Regions from separate parts of the Bacillus sp. M5A3_1b genome, predicted to be linked through region 2. Evidence: riboswitches for the same ligand, from Rfam matches in the RefSeq annotation. Region 2 holds a riboswitch; each other region holds the start of a gene.

The links. A riboswitch is a leader RNA that binds a small molecule or an ion and turns the genes downstream of it on or off. The one in region 2 is predicted to bind thiamine pyrophosphate.
Region 1: another riboswitch for thiamine pyrophosphate. It lies ahead of ACLBWW_RS25155 (MTH1187 family thiamine-binding protein); the one in region 2 lies ahead of ACLBWW_RS05700 (energy-coupled thiamine transporter ThiT).
Region 3: another riboswitch for thiamine pyrophosphate. It lies ahead of thiC (phosphomethylpyrimidine synthase ThiC); the one in region 2 lies ahead of ACLBWW_RS05700 (energy-coupled thiamine transporter ThiT).
Region 4: another riboswitch for thiamine pyrophosphate. It lies ahead of tenA (thiaminase II); the one in region 2 lies ahead of ACLBWW_RS05700 (energy-coupled thiamine transporter ThiT).

What each region holds. Positions count from the first base shown of each region.
Region 1 covers NZ_JBKEZY010000012.1:103,602-107,830, reverse strand. The annotation lists gene ACLBWW_RS25170 (ABC transporter ATP-binding protein) at 1-52, opposite strand, end outside; gene ACLBWW_RS25165 (ABC transporter substrate-binding protein) at 49-1,047, opposite strand; gene ACLBWW_RS25160 (ABC transporter permease) at 1,044-1,817, opposite strand; gene ACLBWW_RS25155 (MTH1187 family thiamine-binding protein) at 1,789-2,109, opposite strand; TPP riboswitch at 2,210-2,311, opposite strand; gene ACLBWW_RS25150 (methyl-accepting chemotaxis protein) at 2,373-4,112, opposite strand.
Region 2 covers NZ_JBKEZY010000001.1:1,064,442-1,068,670, forward strand. The annotation lists gene ACLBWW_RS05685 (FeoB-associated Cys-rich membrane protein) at 1-144, opposite strand, end outside; gene feoB (ferrous iron transport protein B) at 161-2,149, opposite strand; gene ACLBWW_RS05695 (FeoA family protein) at 2,146-2,373, opposite strand; TPP riboswitch at 2,568-2,669, shown strand; gene ACLBWW_RS05700 (energy-coupled thiamine transporter ThiT) at 2,755-3,429, shown strand; gene ACLBWW_RS05705 (sensor histidine kinase) at 3,635-4,229, opposite strand, start outside.
Region 3 covers NZ_JBKEZY010000003.1:296,917-301,145, reverse strand. The annotation lists gene lldP (L-lactate permease) at 1-1,452, shown strand, start outside; TPP riboswitch at 1,524-1,639, shown strand; gene thiC (phosphomethylpyrimidine synthase ThiC) at 1,752-3,512, shown strand; gene ACLBWW_RS11230 (arsenic transporter) at 3,614-4,229, opposite strand, start outside.
Region 4 covers NZ_JBKEZY010000006.1:293,004-297,232, reverse strand. The annotation lists gene pdxR (MocR-like pyridoxine biosynthesis transcription factor PdxR) at 1-285, shown strand, start outside; gene ddlB (D-alanine--D-alanine ligase) at 290-1,204, shown strand; TPP riboswitch at 1,277-1,382, shown strand; gene tenA (thiaminase II) at 1,505-2,194, shown strand; gene ACLBWW_RS18900 (heterocycloanthracin/sonorensin family bacteriocin) at 2,495-2,824, shown strand; gene ACLBWW_RS18895 (homoserine dehydrogenase) at 3,193-3,672, shown strand; gene ACLBWW_RS18890 (exosporium protein D) at 3,936-4,229, opposite strand, start outside.

The DNA.
Region 1 (4,229 bases), on a different contig from region 2:
CATTCTTTCCATCAAAAGCTTTTACGATCTCTTTTATTTGTAATCCACTCATTTTTCACTTGGAAGGAACTCATTTGTAAAGGCATCTTTCACATCAATTTTCTTCTTAATAACTTTGTTATCATATAAGAAATTCATGTAATTCGTCCAAACTTCTTCCTTCTGTACTCCCCACACTTTTGCATCATCTTGATACTTCGTACTTAACCATTTTTGACTTTCTTGTACTAATTCTTTATTCACATCTGGAACTGCTTTAATTAAAATATCAGCAGCTTCTTTCGGTTCTTTAATTGCAAAATTATAACCTTCTGTCGTTGCACTCATAAACTTTTTCACAAAGTCTTTATCTTGCTTCGTATGTTTTTCACTCGTAATAATAACAGGACTATAGAAATCAAGCGCTGGGTCTAAGTCTTTCACCATAATCGTATTTAACTCTTTTCCTTGGCGCTTCGCTTCAATTCCATCCCATCCGTAATATATCCATTCAAAGTCTGCATCACGACCGATTGATTTAAAGAAATCTGTTTGTCCTAAGATGATTTTTTCAACTTTATTAAAATCAGCTTGATGCTTCTCCATGATTGTCTTCAACGTCGCTTCTTCTGCTGGTCCTCCCCAGCCGCCGTAACGTTTACCTTCAAAATCTTTTGGTGACGTCATATTATCTTTTTTAAGTGATGCAAAAGCTGAAGTATTATGTTGGATGATTGCTCCTACAGATACAACAGGAATACCTTCCACACGAGCCAACGTTACATTTTCTTGTGCGCTTATTGCAAAGTCAGCTTTTCCGGAAGCTATCATTTGCTCCGCTGTCACATTATCACCTGGCTGAATAATCTCTACATCTAATCCTTGCTTTTTATAATAATCTTTCGTTTGCGCTACATATAGGCCAGTATGATTCGTATTCGGAAACCAATCTAATACTACTTTTACTTTTTGATCTTTACTTGCACTTTCTTCTTTCTTCGCCGGATTACATCCAGCTACACCTACTGCTAATAAGGCAGCCAACATAACTTTTAAACCTTTTTTCATTTTCTGCCGTCCTTTCTATATATCCATGGTGCTGTTATTCTTGCCATAAACTCCACGATAAAATACAGACATAATGTCACCATAACAATAATTGCTGCCACACCAAATACTCGGGCTGTTAAAAAGGATTTTGTAGCCCTTGTAAGCATAACTCCTAATCCTTCACTTGCACCGAGCCATTCCCCAATAATTGCTCCCATTACGCTATATGTAACTGCAATTTTTAAACCTGAGAAAAAGTATGGCAACACTGCTGGAAACTTTACTTTCTGGTAAACTTGCCATTTCGTTGCCTTCATCGTTTGCAACAACTTCAACATATTTTTATCTACCGTTTGAAAACCTTCTAAAATGCTAAGCGCAATCGGGAAGAAACAAACGAGTATTACTACCATTACTTTCGGTAGCATTCCATATCCAAACCAAATAATAAATAACGGTGCAAGTACAACGATTGGAATCGTTTGCGAAATAACAAGCAACGGATTTATTAAAATACGAAATAAAGGGATAACATCCATAATAATTGCAATACTTGTCCCAATTAAAATCGCAAAAAACAGTCCAATTAGAACCTCTTGTAACGTTTGCATCGTATTCGGTAATAGTAAATCTTTCATTCCAATTAATTCTTGAACAATGGCAGAAGGCTTCGGTAAAATCCACGGTTCAATTTTAAATAATGAAACAGATCCTTCCCATATCGCTATGAGAAGGATAAGCCAAATTGTTGTAATTGTTTTAGATTGCTTCTGGTTTTGCATATTCATCACGGTACTTCCAAACCTTTTCATCTATCGTTACACCAGTACTTGGACGATAATGGATTTTAATAGAAGTAATCACTTCTTCTGCTCCAGCATCCACACAAGCTTGTTGCGCACGTTTAATGATATCAAGAAGTACATCTAATTCTCCTTCCAGCGTTGTTTCCATTGCCCCTACTTCATAACGAACTCCCGATTGTTGTACAACTTCAATTGCTTTATCAACAACAGAATACACATCTTTGTTCTTCGCTTGTGGTACTACTGAAAATGAAATTGTAACTTGTTGTGACATAGTAAAATCCCCCTTATAAAATGAAATATTAAAACAAGAAAAGGCTTTCCTACTGCGTAGGAAAGCCTTGTATGCAAGTTATTATAGAATAACATATGCTACATCACTTTAAGTAACTCCCTACGCTGGCATTATCCAGATCAGGTTGAGGGTCGATGTTTGTTTACATCCTCTCAGCCAATTGGCTCCCCGGTCCTTAATTCGTTTTCATTGTAGCATGATTTATTTTATTGAACAAACAAAAGCACGTATAATCATTTCATTTAACTTTTGAATTCCCCTATTAACTCTTGTAACTCCTGTGAAAGCCAGCTTAAAGAACTAGCTAATTCAGCAATATCTTGTACAGACATTTCCTGCTCTTTCATACTTTCTTCAATATTATTACTACTATTTGCATACGTATTTGCAATAAGTGATAGTTCATTTACAACACGAACAATATTTTGGCTATTTTGCAATATATCACTTGAATTGCTAGAAACAACTCTAACTTGATTTGTAACAGATTGTGCTGATTTTGAAATTTTTTCAAAGAAAGCACCACTACTTTCAACAAGTTTTATTCCAGATTCTACTTCTTTTGAAGCTTTTTGCATTGAAACAACAGCTTCTTCCGTTTCAACTTGTGTTTCCCCTATTAATTTCGCTATATCTTTTGCTGATGCTTCCGTCTGCTCTGCTAATTTACGCACTTCATCAGCAACAACAGCAAATCCCTTTCCGGTTGCCTCAGCACGTGAAGCTTCAATAGAAGCATTTAAAGCTAGGGAATTAGTTTGATTTGAAATACCTGTAATTACATTTACAATATCACTAATTTCTTTTGATCTTGTTTCCAAAGAATGGATGATAGAAGATAAATCTTGTACTGCATTTTGTATTATGTTCATTTGATTAATCGCCTGCTCAATAACACCATTTCCTTTTACTGAATGATACTTTGTACCTTCAGACTCTTTCGCTATTTGTTCTGCAGCATTCGTTATCTCTTCCATCTTATCTTCCATTTCATATACAGCGCCTAAATACTGTGGTGCTGCAGTTTCTTGTAACCGAGCTCCAGCTCTTAACTCAACCATAGAACTTACGATTTCTTTAACTGCCATGCTATTCTCTTTCGTACTCACTGACAATTCTTGTGAAGATGAGGAAACCTGTTCTGCTGTCTGCTTCACTTTATCTATAATTCCTTTAAACTTCTCGATGGTATTATTAAAATACGCATTAATAATACCAATATCATCTGGTCTTTCCTCTAATTTAATACTTAAATCACCTTCACCGACTTTGCGCAATCCTTCACGTAAATCTCGCAATGGAGCAAGTGCGTTACGCACAATTAAGAATTGAATAAAAGTTGCAATTAAAACAGAAATACAAATAAACATTAAACCTTGTATAATGAACTTTTCTTTTGTACTAGGAACAATAGAAGCATCTACATCAGCTGCAACAAGTGCCACAATATTACCTTCTCCATCTTTAATTGGCTCTAATATCGTTACCCATGTTCCTAATGCGTCTTCATATACTTCTGTCATGTTTGCTTTTTTTGTGCTCATTACTTTATCATATGCTTTCATCCAAAGGTCTGGTTGTTTATAATATTCTCCCGGCCTTACTTCAACAACATTTGCTAAACCTGTAGATAAATCAATGATTTGTAGCTCACCTTTTTCATTTTTTTTCGCTCCAACAATATAGGTTTGTCCAACACTGTTCAATTCTTCCGTTGATTCATCTAATTTCTCTGTTAACTTCTCTCTCTTTTCTCTTTCTGCCGTTGGGTCTTTTGCAACATCTCTCAATATTTCTCCGTCTAATTTATGTAATACCGTATCCCCTGTTTCAAAAGAATGCCTTTCAAATATAGACATCATGCTATTTTGAAACATGTTAAAACTTAACGCTCCCATAGTACCGACAAGCGTCAAAATAACTAACACAGTTAACAATACATTTTTTTGAAGAAATGATAGTTTATGCCAACACCTTCTCATTAACATCACCTTTCTTAATTAACTTACTATAAAGTAACGCTATTAAAATATACACCTTATTAATAAACGATAACGTCTCTCATTTGTTTATAAACAAAAAAAAGACCAATGAAAAGA
Region 2 (4,229 bases):
ATCCGGACTACAAGTTTGCGACTGACATGACTTATTTAAAGAACATGCTGCGCATTTTCCCTTTTTACTTCTCTTTACAAAATTCACTAACGTATATGCTGCATAACCAAAAATGATAGCTCCAATTATAATATTGACCATCACCCTAATACATCTCCTTCTAGAATCCGAGTAAGGATCCAACTTGGTATATAATAAGCGTTAATACATAAGCAACAACGAGTGGATACACGACAGAGAAAATCGTCCACTTCGCTGATCCTGTTTCACGTTTAATAACAGCTACTGTCGCTAAACACGGAACATATAATAAAATAAAGAACATAAATGCATATGCTGATAGCGCCGTATAATGCGCTCCCATTACATTTCCTAGCACATCTTCTTTCACCGCATAAATAATTGCCATTGTAGAAACGACAACTTCTTTTGCTAAAAATCCTGTTAAAAGGGATGCCGCAGCTTGCCACGTTCCAAATCCAAGTGGTGCAAATAGTGGTGCGATAAATCCACCAATCATCGCTAAGTAACTGTCTCCCATATCAACACCAAATCCTGATGGACCTGCGTAGTTTAATAACCAAATGACAACAGAACCACCGAAGATAAATGTACCTGCTTTACGAACAAATCCTTTCCCTTTCTCCCACGTACTTAACCATAACGTTTTCGCTTGTGGTACACGGTAAGGAGGTAGTTCAATAACGAAAATAGATTTTTCCGCTTTTAAAATGGTAAGAGACATAATTTTTGTAACTAATAACGCAAGAACAATACCTGCAACATATAAAGAAAACACAACAGTTGCCTGACTTTGAGGGAAGAATACTCCCGCAAATAATGCATATACAGGTAAACGTGCCGAACAAGACATAAACGGTGTTACAAGAACTGTAAGTAAACGTTCTTTTTCTTGTTCAATCGTTCTCGCTGCCATAATACCTGGAACATTACATCCAAAACCGATAATCATCGGAATGAACGCTTTTCCGTTTAAACCGAAGAACTCCATAATTCTATCCATAACAACTGCAATTCGCGCCATATACCCTGAATCTTCTAATAATGAAATGAAAAAGAATAGTGCAAAGATTTGTGGAACGAATACTAATACAGCACCAACACCGGCAATAATACCTTCTGTAACGAGTGCTTGAATAAAATGAGAAGCTCCAATACTTGTAAGTCCAGCCGTCACCCAATCCGTAAGCTGGCCACCAAAAAACTCATCTAACATATCGGATAAAGGTGTACCAATCCACGTAAACGTAACCTGAAAAATAAAAAACATAACTGCTAAAAAGATTGGAAGTCCTAAAATTTTATGTGTAATTAATCTATCAATTTTTTCCGAAAAAGGAATTTTCCCTTCTTTCTCATGCCGCATAACATTTGTTTTTAACTTTTCAATATACGCTTCACGAGTTTTGTAAATGTGCTCCTCCAACGTACAATCAAGTTTTCCTTCTAAGCGAGATCGAATGGCTGCAAGTTCCTTATAAATTGGTAATGCTTTCATTTCTTTTTCTACTACTTCGTTATTGCTTAAAAATTGAAGAGCTAACCATCTTGGATGCTTGTAATTCGCTTTCTCTAAAAGAGAAATTACCTGTCCAATTCCTTCATCCATCTGTACACCATATGAAATTATGAATGGCTTTTTCTCGTTTTTGTCATTTTCTTTAAGAGTCGCAAGTAGTTCTTCACAACCTTTTCCGCTTCTTGCAACGACAGGAACGACTGTTACACCTAATAACTGTGATAATCGTTTTACATTAATTACAATGCCTCGTTGCTTTGCCACATCGACCATATTTAATCCGATTGAAACCGGCTTTCCAAACTCAAGTAATTGCAACGTTAAATGCATATTTCTCTCGAATTGCGAAGAATCCACTATATTTAACATATGATGAAATTCGTCTGTTAGTAGAAAATTTGTAACGACACCTTCATCACGCGAAACTGGATTCAAATCATAAACACCTGGTAAATCAATTAATGTCCCTTGCTTATCTTTTAATTTACCAACCTTCTTTTCTACTGTTACACCGCTCCAGTTTCCTACGTATTCATAAGAACCAGTAAGTGCATTAAATAATGATGTCTTCCCTGTATTCGGATTCCCTAGCAAAGCTACCTTATTCACGCTAATTCCACCTTTATCATTTTCGCGTCACAATGACGAATACTAATTAACTGTCCACGACACTCCAATGTACAAGGACCTTTGAACATCGCTTTCTGCTTCATGCGAAGTTCACTTCCTTCAGAAAGACCGAAAGCAGCCAATCTTCTCTTTAGTAAATGATCTAAAGACTGAACGCTTTTTACTAACACTTTCTCACCGATTTTAATATCTACTAAGCTCATAACCTTCCCCCTCAGAAGAGAATGATAATTATTTTCAAAAAAATTATAGCACACTCTATTTCTCTTGTACTATACCCTTTTGCTTCACATTTATTAATATTTCGCTACAATTCTATTTCAATCATTGTCATACTGTATTCGTTTGCCATTCTCATCCATTTCGCTTACAATAAACAATAGCAAATAAAGAATCTCGTTATCACTGGGGGAGCCATGCCGCTGAGAGGGAACACTTCGTTCCGACCCTTCGAACCTGTTAGTTAATGCTAACGCAGGGATTGTGCAAACGTCCGAAATACATACCTCTTTTTATTTACGTATTTCGTATCCTCCTATGATATCTATTCTTTTTTGTACAACTTGGATTTAGGGGGAGACAACATGCGTAACACCAATTTACAAGCGATGATCGAATCTGCAATTCTTGCAGCCTTCGCCCTGGTCATCGACATTTTACCACTTTCAATCAAAATATCAGCAACAGGTGGTTCCATCTCATTCGCTATGATTCCTATTTTTATTATCGCATATCGCTGGGGCTTCAAAATGGCTTTCTTAGGAGGCTTAATTTGGGGATTATTACAAATTGTCGTAGGCGATGCCATTATCGTCACACCAATTCAAGTACTAATTGAATACTTCGTTGCTTTCGCATTCATTGGATTTGCTGGTTTATTCTATCGACCAATTCAAAAAGCACTTTTAACATCCAATGTAAATAGCTTAGAACAATCCAATTTAAGTAGCCGTAAAGACAAACCTTCACAAAAACAAAACGAAGGAAAGAAAGTTATTGGTTACATTATTGTTGCCACATTTGTTGGTAGCTTTGCTCGCTACTTCTGTCACTTTATTGCCGGTATTATTTTCTGGGGACAATATGCACCGAAAGGCCAATCAGCAGTTCTATATTCTTTAATATTTAACGGTAGCACAATGATTGGTTCCTATATTCTATGTACCGTTTTACTTATCTTTTTATTTATCACTTCACCACGTTTATTCAAAAGCATCAATGCTTATCAACTGAATTCGAAGAAAAAGAGCGCTTCATGAGCGCTCTTTTTTTCATATCGTAATATCAATTAAAAATACAATAAATACACAAAAGAAAATAAATACCATTATACTTAGCCAATTGCTATGCACGGTTCATCGACTCCTTACATAACCTCATTTTCTAACCAGATTATATCGCTTAAAAATAAAGATTAGGTAAAGATAATATGAAAATAAATTAAAAAAGCGTAGATTACATTGTCTACGCTTTTTTCGGTAAATAGAAGTAAAATAATACACCATCTTTTGTATTTTCTGCCCCATATTCAGCTTCGTGTAATTCTAAAATATTTTTAGAAATAGCTAGACCAAGCCCAGTTCCACCTTGTGAACGCTGGCGAGCTGCATCCACGCGATAAAAACGATCCCAAATTTTATCTAATTGCTCTTCTTCAATGTGAGTGCCTTTATTTTCAATACACACTTTTATACGATCCTTCTCATCTATTGTAGAAATGATAATATCTTCTTTATTTGGTGTATAACGTATGGCATTCGTAATGAAGTTCACGATCACTTGTTCAATCCGTCCTTGATTTGCGACTACTTCAAATGGACCTATATTTTTATGAACACGAAGTTCTTTTTTCTCTATTTCTACAGAAAGGTGTTCACATATATCTTCCATTACTGTATCGATATAAAATGAATCCATTTTCATTTTATATGTGCCTGACTCAAATTTAGCTAACTCCAGCATATCCAAAATTAATGTATCCATTTTATCTACTTCCCGTTCCATCGCTTGAAAATAATACTCCTTTTTATGCTCAGCTACTCCATCTTTTAAAATAGAA
Region 3 (4,229 bases), on a different contig from region 2:
TATGGTTTCTTATACGGACTATGGCCAATTGCTTGGATTATCATTATGTCGGTATTTTTATATAAAATATCTGTGAAAACAGGTCAATTCGATGTGATTCGTGCATCTGTATTATCCATTACGAATGACCATCGTTTACTCGTTATTTTAATCGGTTTTTCATTTGGAGCATTTTTGGAAGGGGCAGCAGGATTTGGTGCACCAGTAGCGATTACCGCAGCGCTTCTTGCAGGTCTTGGGTTAAATCCTTTATATGCAGCGGGTCTTTGTTTAATCGCAAATACGGCACCCGTAGCGTTCGGAGCGATGGGAATTCCGATTACAGTTGCTGGACAAGTAACAGGTATTGATCCGCATAAAATTGGACAAATGGCTGGGCATCAATTACCGTTCTTATCATTATTTGTTCCGTTCTTTATCGTATTTTTAATGGATGGATTTAAAGGGGTAAGACAAACATGGCCTGCTCTATTTGTAGCAGGTAGCTCATTTGCAATTACGCAGTTCATTACAGCGACATTCTTAGGACCAGAACTTCCGGATATTACGTCAGCACTAGTAAGTTTAGTGAGTTTATCGCTATTCTTAAAAGTTTGGCAGCCGAAAGAAATTTATCAGTCTAAACAAGCAAATAGTGAAGTAGCTGCGACAACGACGGCAACATCTATGCCAAAACTAACGGTAGGAAAAGTAGTAAAAGCATGGTCTCCATTCATTATTTTAACTGTGATGGTAGTCATTTGGAGCCAAAGTTTCTTTAAAGCGTTATTTGCTCCAGGCGGTGCTTTGGAAAGCCTTGTGTTTAAGTTTGAAGTTCCAGGCTTACACAATTTAGTAATGAAAGCAGAGCCAATTGTAAATAAACCGACGCCTTATGAAGCAATCTTGAAATTAGATATTTTATCAGCGACGGGAACAGCAATTTTAATTGCTTGTATCATTTCTATCTTTATTTTGAAAATGAGTGCAAAAGATGCAGTAGTAACATTTAAAGAAACGTTAAATGAGCTTAAGATGCCAATTCTATCTATCGGATTCGTATTAGGATTTGCGTTTATCGCAAACTATTCTGGTCTATCTTCTACATTAGCATTAGCACTTGCAGGAACTGGCGGACTATTCCCGTTCTTCTCACCATTCCTAGGCTGGATCGGTGTATTTTTAACAGGATCCGATACGTCAGCGAATGCACTGTTCTCGAATTTACAAGCGATTACAGCGCAGCAAGTCGGTGTATCTGAAGTACTTCTCGTTGCAGCAAATACAACGGGCGGTGTAACAGGAAAAATGATTTCTCCGCAATCGATTGCAATTGCTTGTGCGGCAGTTGGACTTGCTGGAAAAGAATCAGATTTATTCCGCTTTACAGTGAAGCATAGTTTATTCTTCGTAATTATTGTTGGTATTATGACGTATGTACAGGCATATTATTTAACGTGGATGATTCCATAAACAACAAAAGAAATAAACTTTGCATTTTTCAGATTATCGTGTATGATGGGAAAGTATTGAAAATTAAATCAGTGATAAACTAGGGGTGCCTAACGTATGCGTAGGCTGAGAGAGAAGCGTGTGAACTTCTTAACCCTTTGGACCTGATCTGGCTCGTACCAGCGTAGGGAAGTTAACGGCTTTACATAATGATGTCTTTATGAGCCAGGTCCTTATTTTTTTATGGACCTGGCTCTTTTTATTTTGGCATACGCTGGCCATATCTCGTCCTTGTCACGTACAGGGGGGCAACAAAGGTTATGAAACAGTCTGTTTCAGCTGAGCAAATTGAATTGAAATCGAGTTTACCAGGAAGTAAGAAAGTGTATGTGGATGGACCACGTGCGGGTATGAAAGTGCCGATGCGCGAGATTGAACAAAGTGAAACGAATGGCATTCCGAATCCGCCAATTCGTGTATATGATACGAGCGGTCCTTATACAGATCCTGCGTATAAGGTGGAGCTGGAAAAGGGGATTCCAACGCCGCGCCACTCTTGGATTATAGAGCGCGGGGATGTAGAAGCATATGAAGGGCGCGAAGTGAAACCAGAGGATGACGGTGTGAAGGTTGCTTCAAAACATACACCTGTTTTTCCGCAAATGGATCGCCAGCCGCTTAGAGCAAAGCAAGGGGCAAACGTTACGCAAATGCATTATGCGCGTAATGGCATCATTACGTCTGAGATGGAATATGTTGCGATTCGTGAAGGAGTAGAGCCTGAGTTTGTTCGTAAGGAAATCGCGGAAGGTCGTGCCATTTTACCGGCGAATATTAACCATCCGGAAGCAGAACCGATGATTATCGGCCGTAACTTTCACGTGAAGGTCAATGCAAATATCGGAAACTCTGCTGTATCTTCTTCAATTGCAGAAGAAGTAGAGAAGATGACGTGGGCAACGCGCTGGGGTGCAGATACGATTATGGATTTATCTACAGGTAAAAATATTCATACGACGCGTGAGTGGATTATTCGTAACGCGCCTGTACCAGTTGGAACTGTACCGATCTATCAAGCGCTGGAGAAAGTAAATGGAATTGCAGAAGATTTAACGTGGGAAGTGTATCGTGATACGTTAATTGAGCAAGCTGAGCAAGGCGTTGATTACTTTACAATTCACGCGGGCGTATTACTTCGCTACATTCCGATTACTGCAAAGCGTACGACAGGTATCGTTTCACGTGGTGGTTCAATTATGGCACAGTGGTGTTTATTCCATCATAAAGAAAACTTCTTATACACTCATTTTGAAGAGATATGTGAAATTATGAAGCAGTACGACGTTTCGTTCTCTCTTGGAGATGGATTACGTCCAGGTTCGATTGCAGATGCAAATGACGAAGCACAGTTTTCTGAGCTTGAAACACTTGGTGAATTAACGAAGATTGCTTGGAAACATGATGTGCAAGTGATGATTGAAGGACCTGGGCATGTACCGATGCATTTAATTAAAGAGAATATGGAGAAAGAGCTTGATATTTGTCAGGGCGCGCCGTTCTATACACTTGGGCCGTTAACGACAGATATTGCACCAGGTTATGACCATATTACATCGGCAATTGGAGCGGCGATGATTGGCTGGTTCGGAACGGCGATGCTTTGTTATGTAACGCCGAAAGAACATTTAGGTTTGCCGAATAAAGATGATGTTCGCACGGGGGTTATTACGTACAAAATTGCTGCACATGCAGCTGATCTTGCGAAAGGGCACAAAACGGCTCATCAGCGTGATGATGCACTTTCAAAAGCTCGCTTTGAATTCCGTTGGCGCGATCAATTTAATTTATCTTTAGACCCTGAACGTGCGATGGAATATCACGATGAAACATTGCCAGCAGAAGGCGCGAAAACGGCTCATTTCTGTTCAATGTGTGGACCGAAGTTTTGTAGTATGAGAATTTCACATGATATTCGTGAATATGCGAAAGACAATGATTTAGAAACGACAGAAGCAATTGAAAAAGGGATGAAAGAGAAAGCGAAAGAATTTAAAGACACTGGTAGTCATTTATACCAATAACACGTTACACCTCTTTACTTGATTGATCACACTGTAGTACCTAACTTAAATATAGAAGAAGCCCCCTTTGCTAAGACGGTAGCAAAGGGGGCTTCTATTTTCTATAAGGCGAAGAATAATTGTACCCAGTAGTATAAGAGGAATAATGTGACGGCTGTTGTAAGTGGGATTACGATGAGAGATACGCTTAAATAATCTTTCCATTTCACTTTAATTTTGTTTTGTCTTAGGATATACATCCAAATGAGGGAAGCTAGCGTACCGATTGGTAATAATAGTGAACCGATGTCACTACCAATGATATTTGCGAGATAGATAGTTTTTAATGTGACTGGATCTAGGCCCATTTCTGTTAACGTAATGGTACCAATCATAAGTGCAGGGTGATTATTAAAGACGTTAGAGAGGATAGATACAAGTCCGCCCATTGCAAAGCTAGCATAGAGTAGATGCTGACTTACAACTGGTTCGAGCCAACTTACAAGCGCCGCTGTTAACCCTGCATTGTGAAGCCCGTAAATAATTACATACATAGAGAATGCGAAAATTAAAATGTGCCACGGTGTCTTTTTCAAAATATCGACTGGGTTTGTTCGTAAGTAGTACCATCTCCAGATGAGAAGAACGAGTGAACCGAGTACAGCAACAATTTCGATTGGAATCGATAAGAAGGATGCAACGAATAGAAGACAGCGCATAAGAAAGACGAAACCTAAT
Region 4 (4,229 bases), on a different contig from region 2:
TATGAGTTAGCTGTTGGGGCGTGTAACGAGTACATTCCGTTTCAAAGAATGACCGGTGATGGTGGACTTCATTTATTTATAGAGTTAGAAGAAAAAATTCATGCCCGTAGGCTTTTGCAAAAGTGTTATGAGCAAGGGGTTACATTTTCTCCTGGAGATGTATTTTATTCTGATGGAAGAGGAGCGAACACTTTTCGATTAGGATTTTCACGTCTGAAAGAAGAAGACATAGTTCGGGGAATCAAAATAATTGGTGATACAATAAAAAATGAAATTTGGAGTTGAGGAAATGAGAATTGGCGTTATTATGGGTGGAGTATCTTCTGAAAAACAAGTATCAATTATGACTGGAAATGAAATGATCACACATTTAGATAAAAGTAAGTATGAAATAGTTCCAATTACGTTAGATGAAAAAATGGATTTAATCGAAAAAGCGAAGGACATTGATTTTGCGCTGCTCGCATTACACGGAAAATACGGAGAAGATGGGACAGTTCAAGGCACGCTTGAAAGTTTAGGTATTCCTTATAGCGGGAGCAATATGTTATCTAGCGGTATATGTATGGACAAAAATATTTCGAAAAAGATTTTACGCTATGAAGGTATAGAAACACCCGATTGGATTGAACTTACAAAAATGGCGGATCTAAATCTTGATGAATTAGATAAGTTAGGATTTCCGTTAGTGGTAAAACCAAACTCTGGTGGATCAAGTGTTGGGGTAAAGATTGTATATGATAAAGATGAATTAATTTCAATGCTGGAAACTGTGTTTGAATGGGATTCTGAAGTAGTAATAGAGAAGTATATAAAAGGTGATGAGATTACATGTTCAATTTTTGATGGAAAACAGTTACCTATTATTTCAATCCGACATGCAGCTGAGTTCTTTGATTACAATGCAAAATATGATGATGTTAGTACAATTGAAGAAGTTATCGAACTTCCAGCTGAATTGAAGAAACGTGTAAACAAAGCGTCACTGGCTTGTTATAAAGCATTGAAATGCAGCGTTTATGCAAGGGTGGATATGATGGTAAAGGACGGAATTCCATATGTAATGGAGGTTAATACATTACCAGGGATGACACAAGCAAGCTTACTACCGAAAAGTGCAGATGCAGCTGGTATTCATTATAGTAAACTATTAGATATGATTATTGAAACTTCATTAAAAGTAAGAAAAGAAGAAGGGTTTTAAGAAGCGCTATCATGAATACTTTTGACAGTAACATGAAGTATGTTATGATGAATGCAATACGAAAATTAAATATTTATCCACTAGGGGGGCCTATTATAGGCTGAGATCAAATGAGAATTTGAGACTCTTAGTACCTGATCTGGTTAATACTAGCGTAGGGAAGTGGGAAGACATTACTATTTTATGAATAAATACTGTCAATTTCACTTTCTTTACGTTTGTAAAGAAAGTTTTTTTATTTTACAGATTTAATAACTGTGGGTAAATACTTAAATTTTATACTTTATTGGAGGGATTTAAATGACATTTTCACAATCATTACGTCAAGAAGTAGATTCAATTTGGGAAGCTAGTTTTCATCATCCTTTTGTAAAACAACTTGGTGAAGGAACGTTAGATTTAGCTAGTTTTCGCTATTACGTACTTCAGGATTCATATTATTTGAGTCACTTCGCTAGAGTACAAACTTTAGGAGCTGCAAAGGCTCTAGAATTAGAAACGACAGCTCGTATGGCACATCATGCTCAAAATACATACGAGGCGGAATTATCTTTACATGAGAACTTTGCGAAGAAACTAGGGATAACACAAGAAGAGAAAAATAATTTTATCCCTGCTCCAACTGCATACGCTTATACTTCACATATGTATCGTGCTGCGTATGAAGGACATTTAGGCGATATCATTGCAGCAATTTTACCTTGCTATTGGTTGTATTATGAAATTGGTGAACGTTTAAAAGAGTGTCAGCCAGAAGAGCCAATTTATAACGAATGGATTTCTGCTTATGGATCTGATTGGTTCAGAACATTAGTTGAAGAACAAATTACACGGTTAGATACAATAGCTGAAAAAGTGACAGAGGCAGATCGAAATCGAATGAAACAGCACTTTATTATTAGCAGTCAATATGAATATTCATTTTGGGAAATGGCCTATACTTTAGAAAAGTGGCCAGTCAATACAGAAATAAAAGATGTAATTGGATAATGAGTAGAGGTATTGTTATTCACAGGTATGAATAATACTTATGTATATGATTTCACAAAAGAAGTATCGCAAAAAGACGCATCGATCTAAGTGCGTCTTTTTTCAATTTATAAAAATGAGCCTATGGGAAAAATAACCTAAAAATAGGTATATGAACAAGGTACATTATCTAGTGATAGGTCATACTTTGTAGGTGTACGTATTGAACTTAGTTGATAGCGCTATTTCTACTTAGATTTAACGAACAGAAATATAGGAAAGTATTGAAAAGGTTGAAGTTTATAAACGGAGGTCATGAAAATGAATCAGTTTCAACAAGAACTACAAGCGTTAAGCCTTAATGATTACCAGCCTGGAAATATCGTGTATTGGGACCAACAAAACCAATATCCATATTACTATATTGAAGATGCTGTTCGTCGCTGTGGAGGTTGTGGTGGTCGTTGTGGAGGTTGTGCAGGTCGCTGTGGTGGATTTCGTTGTGGTGGATTCCGTTGTATTGGTTGCTTTGGTTGTTTTGGTTGTGGGGGCTGCGGAGGTTGTGGTGGCTGTGGTAGTTGTTCAAATTGTTTTAGTGGTTTTAATGGTACTACTGATACAACTGGTACTATTGTAACATATGAATATTGATAAGAGAAAAAAGGAATCCATTAGTGAAGCATTATATAATTTTTATTAAAGAATTTAATAAAAACATATGTAGCATTCAAGTGAAAGAATGATATTTAGATTTTTAGTTGTAAATCAAGATAAGATATATAAAGCAATGACTAGACTTAAAACCTAATCATTGCTTTTTTATATTTTTACCATCAAATAAGGAATCTGTTGCTTCTAGTTAGTGGGTAGCAAAAGAAATTATTACAGCTATGTAAGGTTAATGTAATGTTAATCGATAGTAAATGAAGATACTTGAGTGTATTTTAAATAAGATTTAAAAGAACTGTTTATTTTTAAAATATTGGGGTAAGTAAAATTATATTAGGAAGTGTATTAAAATGATTGAACTTAAATCTATTATCCATTCGTACAAACTAAAGAGAAAAATAGCAAGGGATTTATACGGAAACAGAGATGAATTGACACTGTTATTAAATGAATTTAATAAAATGAAACACACAGTAACATGTGAAAAAAAGAAAAATAATATATTATCTCGTTTACAATTAAGTTATCAACATATGAAATTAGATAAACGGTATCCTCTTCCAATTACTTTTAATAGTAAATTATTGGATCAATTAGAAAAAGAATCTCTTTATTCTATTGAGGAAGGTATAGCATGTCTACAATTAATGTTAGATATGAATTATGAGAAAATAAAACAATATGGATCGAGTACAAGTAGGTCATTTGTTCCATTATCGCAGTCTTCCATTTGTCTTGCTGATTGTATTTGCATAACTGGATTTGTATTAGGATTACTAGGTGCAATTACATTTGGGGGATTAGTTTTATCTGTATGTTCAATTACATAAAGGTTGATATTTGCAAGAAGGGCACCGACTTAAGGTATTCTTTTTTAGTTTTAATGTAAAGTTATTGTATTAAAATAAAGATTTTAGGGGTGCTGTATAAGCGATTAAATGTCATTCATGATGAAAAAGATGCTCTTCGAAAAGAGTTAAGTGAAGTATCAAAAAAATGAACAAAATAGTTATTTTAATAAAATAAGGGGAGATCAGGGGAGTGAAAAGAAAAGAACCCTCTATTTAAAGAGTTCTTCTGGTGATTTAATCTATTACTTGCACTCATGGTAATATTCATCGTACGAATCATTCTTATCATTGCAACAGATGCAAAAAGTTTTTTTGACCAAAATATCAATAAAATCAAGGATTTCAGTATTATTAGTGAGGGTAAGACTTTGGAAATCTTCTACTTGAAATACTCTTGTTTCATCTGGGACAAGGGTGGCGATAATTGGTGTGGGGGACCTTCTTGTTCGAATAGTTACTTCAATCGAGCTAACATCACTGGCAACAGATATTTGAATTAATGTTTTATTGTGGTTATTGGTGAAATCTTCAAAAGC